Regions from separate parts of the Solibacillus sp. NPDC093137 genome, predicted to be linked through region 2. Evidence: predicted binding sites of a transcription regulator. Region 2 holds the regulator's gene; the other holds the start of a gene.
The links. The regulator LexA, encoded in region 2, represses DNA repair genes until DNA is damaged. The targets are predictions, from matches to a motif close to CGAACATATGTTCG.
Positions count from the first base shown of each region.

Region 1 (4,439 bases), on a different contig from region 2:
TTTAATGCAGTGCCTGAAGCCTTCTGGAATGCTGCAATTCGTTTTGAATCAATCCCCGACAGTAAATCCGGACTTTGAGATACGATGCTCATAAATGCCGCTCCTTCTTCAGCAAGCCATTCACGCTCCTGTACTTTCCATGGCGGGAAGAAATCGAAAGAATCTTCAGATGCCAACTCATAACGAGTACGTGTAATTTGATCATCTGTATAATCTACAAAAACTTGTTTAGCGCCAACTTCATAAGCGATTTTTGTCACTACTTGTACAAAAGGTGCCGATTCGATAGAAGCTGCAATATACAAATATTGATTTGGTTGAATATTAACCCCGATTTTTACTGCCAGTTCTGCGTATTTCGTTAAATTTGCTTCGAACATAGAATTCATTGATTCATTCCTCCAATAATTATCTTAAGAATTAGTTAATTCCCAACGCATTAATAGTCATATTCAAGCTTAGAAAAGAACAATAATGTGTCAAAAACAAAAAAATCTTCTTATAACTAGTGTAAAGGAAGTTAATAAAAATTTAAATATACCGAAATAAAGAAAAGACATCGTAATTTGGAGGTACTATATATGGATATATCATCAGTTGTTGGGGTTATCATCGCCTTTATCGCCCTGTTAGTCGGGATGTTCTTAAAAGGCGTTACACCGGAAGTGTTAATAAACCCTGCTGCGATTTTAATTATTATTTTCGGTACGATTGCTGCAGTTACAATCGCTTTCCCGATGAAGGAACTAAAAAGGGTTCCAAAGCTTTTTAAAATTTTATTTTCAGAAACAAAACTCGCAAGTGATATCGACTTGATTAAAATGTTTTCACAATGGGCAGATTTGGCTCGTCGTGAAGGACTATTGGCATTAGAAAGCAAAGCAGCTGAAATTGAAGATCCGTTTTTAAAAAATGGTTTAACATTAGCGATTGATGGTCAAAACGCAGACTATATTCGCGATGTATTAACAGAGGAAGTTGAAGCGCTGGAAGATCGCCATGCAAGTGGTGCAGGCATTTTCTCGCAAGCAGGTACATATGCACCGACACTTGGAGTATTAGGTGCTGTAGTAGGTCTTATTGCCGCATTAAAGGACATGACCGATATTGATAAATTAGGACATGCCATCTCAGCGGCCTTTGTTGCAACGTTATTGGGTATCTTCACTGGTTACGTTTTATGGCATCCATTTGCCAACAAGCTAAAACGCAAATCTGCTGTAGAAGTTAAGCAAAAGCTAATGATGATTGAAGGGATTTTATCCGTACTTGAAGGTGAAGCGCCTCGTGTAATCGAGCAGAAGCTGGCTTCATACTTAACGATGGAAGAACGTAAGCAAATTACCGAAAGCGGGGCGGGTGGCCTTGGCAAAGAAGCGTAAAAGACATAAAAAGCATGAGGAGCATATTGACGAGTCCTGGTTAGTACCTTATGCAGATATATTAACGTTATTATTAGCGTTATTTATTGTACTATTTGCATCAAGCTCAGTGGATGAGAAAAAATTGGAGCAAATGTCTGCAGTATTTAATAATATTTTTACCGGTGGCACAGGTGTAATGGACAACTCATCTATCATACAAACACCGGATAACTCTACACCAACAGGTATCTCTAAATATATGGAAGATCAGCAACGCCTACATGAAACGCAAAACCGTGTGGACGAGTTTATTGCGATTAATGAGCTGGAAGACCAGTTTGAAACGAAAATGACAGAAGAGGGATTATTAATTACCATCCGGGACAGTATTTTATTCGATATGGGACGAGCAGATGTGAAAGCGGAATATGCAACAATTGCTGACGAGCTTGCTCAATTATTAATGTTTGATCCACCGCGTAATATTGTCATCACTGGTCATACAGATAATGTACCGATTAAAACACCTGAATTTGATTCCAACTGGGATCTGTCTGTAATGCGTGCAGTAAACTTCATGAAAGAAATCGTTTCGGGAAATGAACAACTTGATTCCAAATACTTCAGTGTAAAAGGTTTCGGAGAATTCCAGCCGATAGCTACGAATGATACTCAAGAAGGCAGAGCCAAAAACCGCCGTGTTGAAGTGCTCGTACAGCCACGTATAGCAGAAAATGGCGATGTAATAGTAGAATAGCAAGAAAGCTGTTTGGAAGGGAAACCTTCTGAACAGCTTTTTTATTATGTCACAGCTCATAAAAGAAGAAAGTACTTCCATACTACGCAAGACGAAAAATTTAATATTAATTTGACATTTAATAAACAAAAGTTTATAATTATAAACAAATGTTTGATTAGAGGTGATAAAGTTGAATGAAAAGGAAAAATTGATTTTCCAATTAATAAAGAAGAATCCCTACTTATCACAACAGGAAATGGCAGAACAACTGGGAATGTCCAGGCCAGCGCTTGCTAATATGATTTCATCGCTTATAAAAAGAGGGGAAATTTTAGGACGTGCGTATGTTTTGCCAGAGAAAAATCAAATCATTGCAATTGGTGGTGCCAATATCGATCGTAAATTCACTATTGAGCAAAATGTCCAATTAGGGACTTCCAATCCTGCTTCTGTTACAGAATCGGTAGGCGGTGTTGCCCGCAATATCGCTGAAAACTTAGGGCGGTTAGGCAACCGTGTTTCCTTAATTACTGTAATGGGTGAAGATCATGATAGTGCATTTATTGAACAAAATTGTAAGAGTATGATGAATGTGGATTTAGTAGAGAAATTAAACGATTATAATACAGGTTCTTATACAGCAGTACTTGATAATATGGGTGAACTGGTAATATCGATGGCAAATATGGCGATTTATGATCAGTTGTTGCCGAGTGTTTTAAAAAAGCACGAAGCAATATTACAAAATGCCAGCTGTATTGTCATTGACTTAAACAGCCCATTAGAAACAGTAGAATATATTAGGAATTTCGCAATAGAGCGTAATATCGCATTGGCGGTTATCCCTGTTTCTTCACCTAAGATGAAAAATATGTCGCAGGATCTGCACGGTATCCGTTACTTTATTTGTAATCGAGATGAAGCGGAAAGCTATTTAAATGTGAAGCTGGAAACATATAGCCAATATGAAAAGGCTGTTAACATGTTGTTGCAAAAAGGAGCGGAGCATGTTGTGCTCACTCTTGGCGAACATGGAGTAATGGTGGGGAACGAAGGTAATATAGTACACTACAAAGCCATTGCAACTAGAAATATAGTAGATGTTACAGGTGCCGGAGATGCTTTTGTCAGTGCATTTTTACATGGTGTATTAAACGATGAAGAGCTTGAAGAAGCAATCCAGCTCGGGTTGGTAAATGCATCGAAAACATTGCAATCGGATAAAACAGTACGTGAAGATTTAACAAAAGATAACTTACTTGAATGGAGGAATTTATAATGAAACAATATTTATCATATTCACAAGAGGTATTAGAAGCTAAAGAGAAAGGCTTACCAATCGTAGCGTTGGAATCAACAATTATTTCACACGGTATGCCATATCCTCAAAATGTACAAACAGCTCGTGAAGTGGAACAAATTATACGTGATGGCGGTGCAGTACCGGCAACAATCGCATTAATCGATGGGAAAATTAAAATCGGTTTATCTGATGAAGAATTAGAAATGTTCGGTAATGCTCAAGGTGTAGCAAAAACAAGCCGTCGTGATATTGGCTATTTACTTGCAACAAAGAAAATCGGTGCAACTACTGTAGCGGCAACAATGATCTGTGCTGAGCTTGCTGGTATCGAATTATTCGTAACAGGCGGTATTGGTGGGGTTCACCGTGGCGCTGAAACTACAATGGATATTTCTGCAGACTTGGAAGAGCTGGCAATGACAAATGTGGCTGTAGTATGTGCAGGTGCCAAATCAATTTTAGACATCGGCTTAACATTGGAATACCTTGAAACTAAAGGTGTACCGGTAATTGGTTACGGAACAGATAAATTGCCTGCATTCTATGCACGTGAAAGTGAATTCGATGTAAATATCCGCGTTGATTCTGCAGAAGAAACTGCTGCAATTCTACGTGCTAAGTGGGATTTAGGTTTACGTGGCGGTGCATTAATCGCTAATCCGATCCCAGTAGAAGATGCTATGGAATCAAGTGTTATTGACGGAATTATTGACAATGCATTAAATGAAGCGAAAGAACAAGGCATCGCAGGCAAAAATGTAACGCCATTCTTATTAGGTAAAGTGAAAGAGCTGACAGAAGGTAAATCACTGGATGCCAATATTGCCCTTGTTAAACATAATGCCCGTGTAGGTGCAAAAATCGCTGTCGAATTAAATAAATAATTAATATTTCCTGGGGAATAGGGAATAAAAAAAGAAGCTTGTCGAATAATCGATGAGCTTCTTTTTCACATTACACATTTGATATTATTTACGAAGGGCGCCTAGTTCAGCTACGATGGCATTCATTTCACTTGGGCTAAATGAATCGC
Region 1 is NZ_JBNNVH010000005.1:160,111-164,549, forward strand. Features, by position in the region: gene ACQKN3_RS16050 (aminopeptidase) at 1-389, opposite strand, end outside; gene motA (flagellar motor stator protein MotA) at 582-1,382, shown strand; gene motB (flagellar motor protein MotB) at 1,366-2,121, shown strand; gene ACQKN3_RS16065 (carbohydrate kinase) at 2,294-3,382, shown strand; gene ACQKN3_RS16070 (pseudouridine-5'-phosphate glycosidase) at 3,382-4,290, shown strand; gene ACQKN3_RS16075 (DUF1128 domain-containing protein) at 4,375-4,439, opposite strand, start outside.
Region 1: ACQKN3_RS16065 (carbohydrate kinase) is a predicted target of LexA. The motif match lies at 2,264-2,277, and genes of this name have one in related genera.

Region 2 (4,439 bases):
ACAATACAATTGTATAAACTAAAATTATGGGAATTTCAAGGAGGCTTATTACATGAAAAAAAGTATTGCTATCGATATGGACCAGGTACTAGCTGATTTTTATTCGAAATTACGTGTGACATATAACGAAAATTTCGGAACAAATTTTACAGATGAAGAGTTTCTTCTGACGACACAGCGCGATTTGCCTCGAGAAGATGCGAAGAAATTATTTGCAATATTAAATGAGCCTGACTATTTCAGAGATTTAAAAGTACTGGATGAAGATGCGATTAAAGTCATTCAAGAGTTGCAGGAACATTATGAAATTTTTATTGCGACAGCTGCAATGGATGTACCGGGTTCATTTACAGCGAAATACGACTGGTTAATGGAGCATTTACCCTTTATTAAAACACAGAACATTGTGTTTTGCGGAAATAAAGCGGTAATACATACCGATTATTTAATTGATGACAGCCCACGCCAACTCGCAGCATTCAAAGGGACAGGTATATTGTATTCGATGCCGTACAATCGATCAGAAGAAGGTTTCATGCGTGTTCATAACTGGAAAGAAATTAAACAGTATTTTATAAAACAAATGGAAAGTGTTTAATAAGTAAAGGGTTGCGATTCTGCAATCCTTTTTTATTTTTGTAGTCATTTCGTATAACGCAATAGTATAATTTAAATTATTGGAATTATCTATAAATTATAAGGGGATAAAAAGAATGAAACCGATTATTGGATTAACAATGTATGATTTTGACAAGAAGTTGGATATTAATAACACGTATTTAATTTCAATTGAACAAGCGGGAGGTATACCGATTTGTATACCGAATGCTACAGAAGAAAACGTAAATGAGTTATTAGATCTAATTGAAGGCCTCGTATTAATTGGTGGAGCGGATATAGATCCATTGTTGTTTAATGAAGAACCGCACCGTCATATCGGAAGTGTTGTACGGAAACGTGATGACAGCGATCTTTTATTGATGAATGAAGCCTATAAAAGACAAATGCCTGTTCTCGGTATTTGCCGCGGACAACAGATTATGAATGTCGCATTCGGGGGGAAGATAATTCAGGATATACCCTCACAAGTAGCGAACACAATTTTACATAAACAGCCTTCAAAGCGAGGGGAACTGGCACATACCGTTGAAGTAAAGACACCTAAATTTAAAGAGATTTTTAAAGAAGACTCATTCCGTGTAAATACATTTCATCATCAATCGGTTGGAAAGCTGGGGAAAGGGCTCGTTGTTTCGGCACTTGCTAAGGACGGCATCATTGAAGGGATTGAACATGAATCGCATCCATATTGTGTCGCGGTGCAATGGCATCCGGAAGAATTGGCTCCGAACGGTGATGTTTATGCACAGCGCTTATTTAATAGTTTTGTAGAAGCATGCAATAAATAACGAAAGGCTTAGTCGTTCGCGGCTGAGCTTTTTATTTTGTAAATAAAAAACTTGCCGATTCTATTAGAATGGCAAGTTGATGATTAATGGATATTTCGATAGAGGCCGACCACTTTACCTAAAATAGAAACTTGGTTGACAATGATTGGCTCCATTGAGCTATTTTCAGGCTGTAAACGGAAATGAGTTTTTTCTTTGTAAAAGCGCTTAACAGTTGCTTCATCGTCTTCCGTCATTGCTACGACAATCTCTCCATTGTTCGCAGTAGACGTTTTTTTAACGATCACATAATCCCCATTTAAAATCCCGGCTTCAATCATGGATTCTCCCATAATCTCAAGCATAAATAATTCCTCTTCCGGTGAGCCGTAAGCATCCGGCAACGGGAAATATTCCTGGATATCCTCGATTGCAGAAATAGGCAGACCAGCTGTAACTTTACCGATCAACGGAACATGAATGACACCTTGTTTTGCGATATTCATCTCTTCCTGATCCAATATTTCAATGGCACGCGGCTTTGTAGGATCACGGCGGATAAGCCCTTTACTTTCTAAACGAGCTAAATGCCCGTGGACAGTTGAACTGGAAGCTAAACCTACTGCTTCTCCAATTTCGCGAACTGATGGCGGATAGCCTTTAGCACGAACTTCCTCTTTTATAAAAGTTAGAATAGCTTGCTGCCGCTTTGAAATTTTTTGTGTCAACTAACTCACCTCTTTATCATGCTATTTTTCTTAAAGTAAGTATAGCAGTATGCGAACATGAATGCAAACATAAGTTCGAAAAAACGGTTGACAAAAACATACGTTCGTATTATTATGAGAACAAACATTCCGAACATACATTCGAAAGAGGGTTTTTCAAATGAAAAGAGTTAAATTAAATGGCTTCACATCAATGTTTCTACTATTCTCTGTACTTATGATTGCTTTATTCATGATGCAGGATGATAAAATTGAATTATACGAACACGTAAGCATAGAGCATGGCGATACTTTATGGTCGTTGGCAGAACAATATCGTGGTAAAATGGCTAAGCATGATTGGATCAATGAAGTAAAAAAGGAAAACGGAATGCTGGATGAAAAAGTTGTTTTAGGACAAGTATTGGTTGTGCCTGTAGAAAAAGATTCACAATACATTGCTCAGCTGAATGAATCCTCCGATATGCAATTGATTAAAGTAGCGAGAGGGAACAATGATAAAAACTAAAGCAGTAATCTATTGCCGTGTCAGTACGGATAAAAATACACAAGAAACATCGCTAGTGCGTCAGCAGGAGGAGCTGACAAAATACGCAAAATCATTCGGCTATAAAGATGTGGAGATTTTCATGGACCAGCATAGTGGATATGATGTCGATCGAGACGGATTACTCGACATGCTTGACTACATGAAAGAGTACGGTATTAAAGCATTATTTGTACAGGATGAAACCCGTTTAGGGCGAGGGAATGCCCGTATGGCAGTGCTGCACCTACTGCAAAAATATGAAGCGACAGTATATACATTGAATGATGCAGGTCCTGTCGTATTAAACGAAATGGATACAATGCTGCTCGAAATTTTAGCGATTGTCGAAGAGTATCAGCGTCGTATGCATAATGCAAAAATCCGCCGGGGAATGCGCCGCGCTGTAGAAAATGGCTACCAGCCGCAAAATAATTTGAAAAACCGCGGTAATATTGAAGGGCGTGAACGAAAAGAAGTGCCTGTCGAAGAAATTGTTCAACTGCGTCAGAAAGGCTTAACCTTTGCAGAAATTGCTACGACTTTGTCTGGCTTGGGCATTTCTATCAGTAAAGCGACCGTACATAGAAGATATATTGAATATATGGAGCGACTTGAAGAGTAAACACTTGTTTTCAAGTCGTTTTTTTTATACCTTTGTAGTAGGTAGGAAGAAAGGTGAGATTCAAATGTTATCAAAAGAAAAATTAGCTCGCATTAACGAGCTTTCTAAATTAGCGAGAGAAGGTAAATTGACGGAAGAGCAGGCGAAGGAACGTACAGCGCTGCGCAAAGAATATTTAGATACTTTCCGTACTACAATGCGTGATACAATCGAGCATGTAAAAGTAATTGATGAAGAAGGCAATGATGTGACACCTGAAAAATTAAAACAAATTAAATCACAGAAGAAATTCTTAAACTAATAACATTTCATTAATATGTCACATTTAATATAAAGTATGACATATTTTATAGGACGTTTTTAGAAATTATTGTTTTCTTGTGAAAATTTGTCTACACTATAAAATGTATAAATATCGTACGAGGAAAGGATGTCACATAATGACACAACAGATGGATCAGTTAGCAATTAACGCAATCCGTACACTATCAATCGACGCAATTGAAAAAGCAAATTCAGGTCACCCAGGTTTACCAATGGGTGCTGCACCTATGGCCTATACATTGTGGACGAAGCATTTACGCCATAACCCTCAAAATCCTAATTGGTATAACCGCGACCGTTTTGTATTATCAGCTGGACATGGATCCATGCTTTTATATAGTTTATTGCATCTAGGTGGCTACGGTTTAGAGTTGGAAGAAATCAAAAACTTCCGTCAATGGAATTCAAAAACACCGGGACATCCTGAATATGGTCATACAGTTGGTGTAGAAGCGACAACTGGTCCATTAGGACAAGGTATTGCAATGTCAGTAGGTATGGCTATGGCTGAACGTCACTTGTCAGCAACATACAACAAGCCAGGTAAAGACATTGTAGACCACTATACATTTGCACTATGCGGTGACGGTGATTTAATGGAAGGTGTTGCTGCAGAAGCAATTTCTCTTGCAGGTCACTTAAAATTGGATAAATTAATTGTACTATATGATTCAAATGATATTTCACTTGATGGTGATTTAGAAAAGTCATTCTCGGAAAACATCCAAAAACGTTTCGAATCATACGGCTGGAACTATTTAAAAGTTGCAGACGGTACAGATATCGTGGAAATTAATTCAGCTATTGAAAAAGCGAAACAAAATACTGGCGGCCCAACTGTAATCGAA
Region 2 is NZ_JBNNVH010000001.1:386,569-391,007, forward strand. Features, by position in the region: gene ACQKN3_RS01860 (5' nucleotidase, NT5C type) at 53-598, shown strand; gene ACQKN3_RS01865 (gamma-glutamyl-gamma-aminobutyrate hydrolase family protein) at 714-1,409, shown strand; gene lexA (transcriptional repressor LexA) at 1,493-2,116, opposite strand; gene yneA (cell division suppressor protein YneA) at 2,277-2,624, shown strand; gene ACQKN3_RS01880 (YneB family resolvase-like protein) at 2,611-3,267, shown strand; gene ACQKN3_RS01885 (DUF896 domain-containing protein) at 3,332-3,568, shown strand; gene tkt (transketolase) at 3,708-4,439, shown strand, end outside.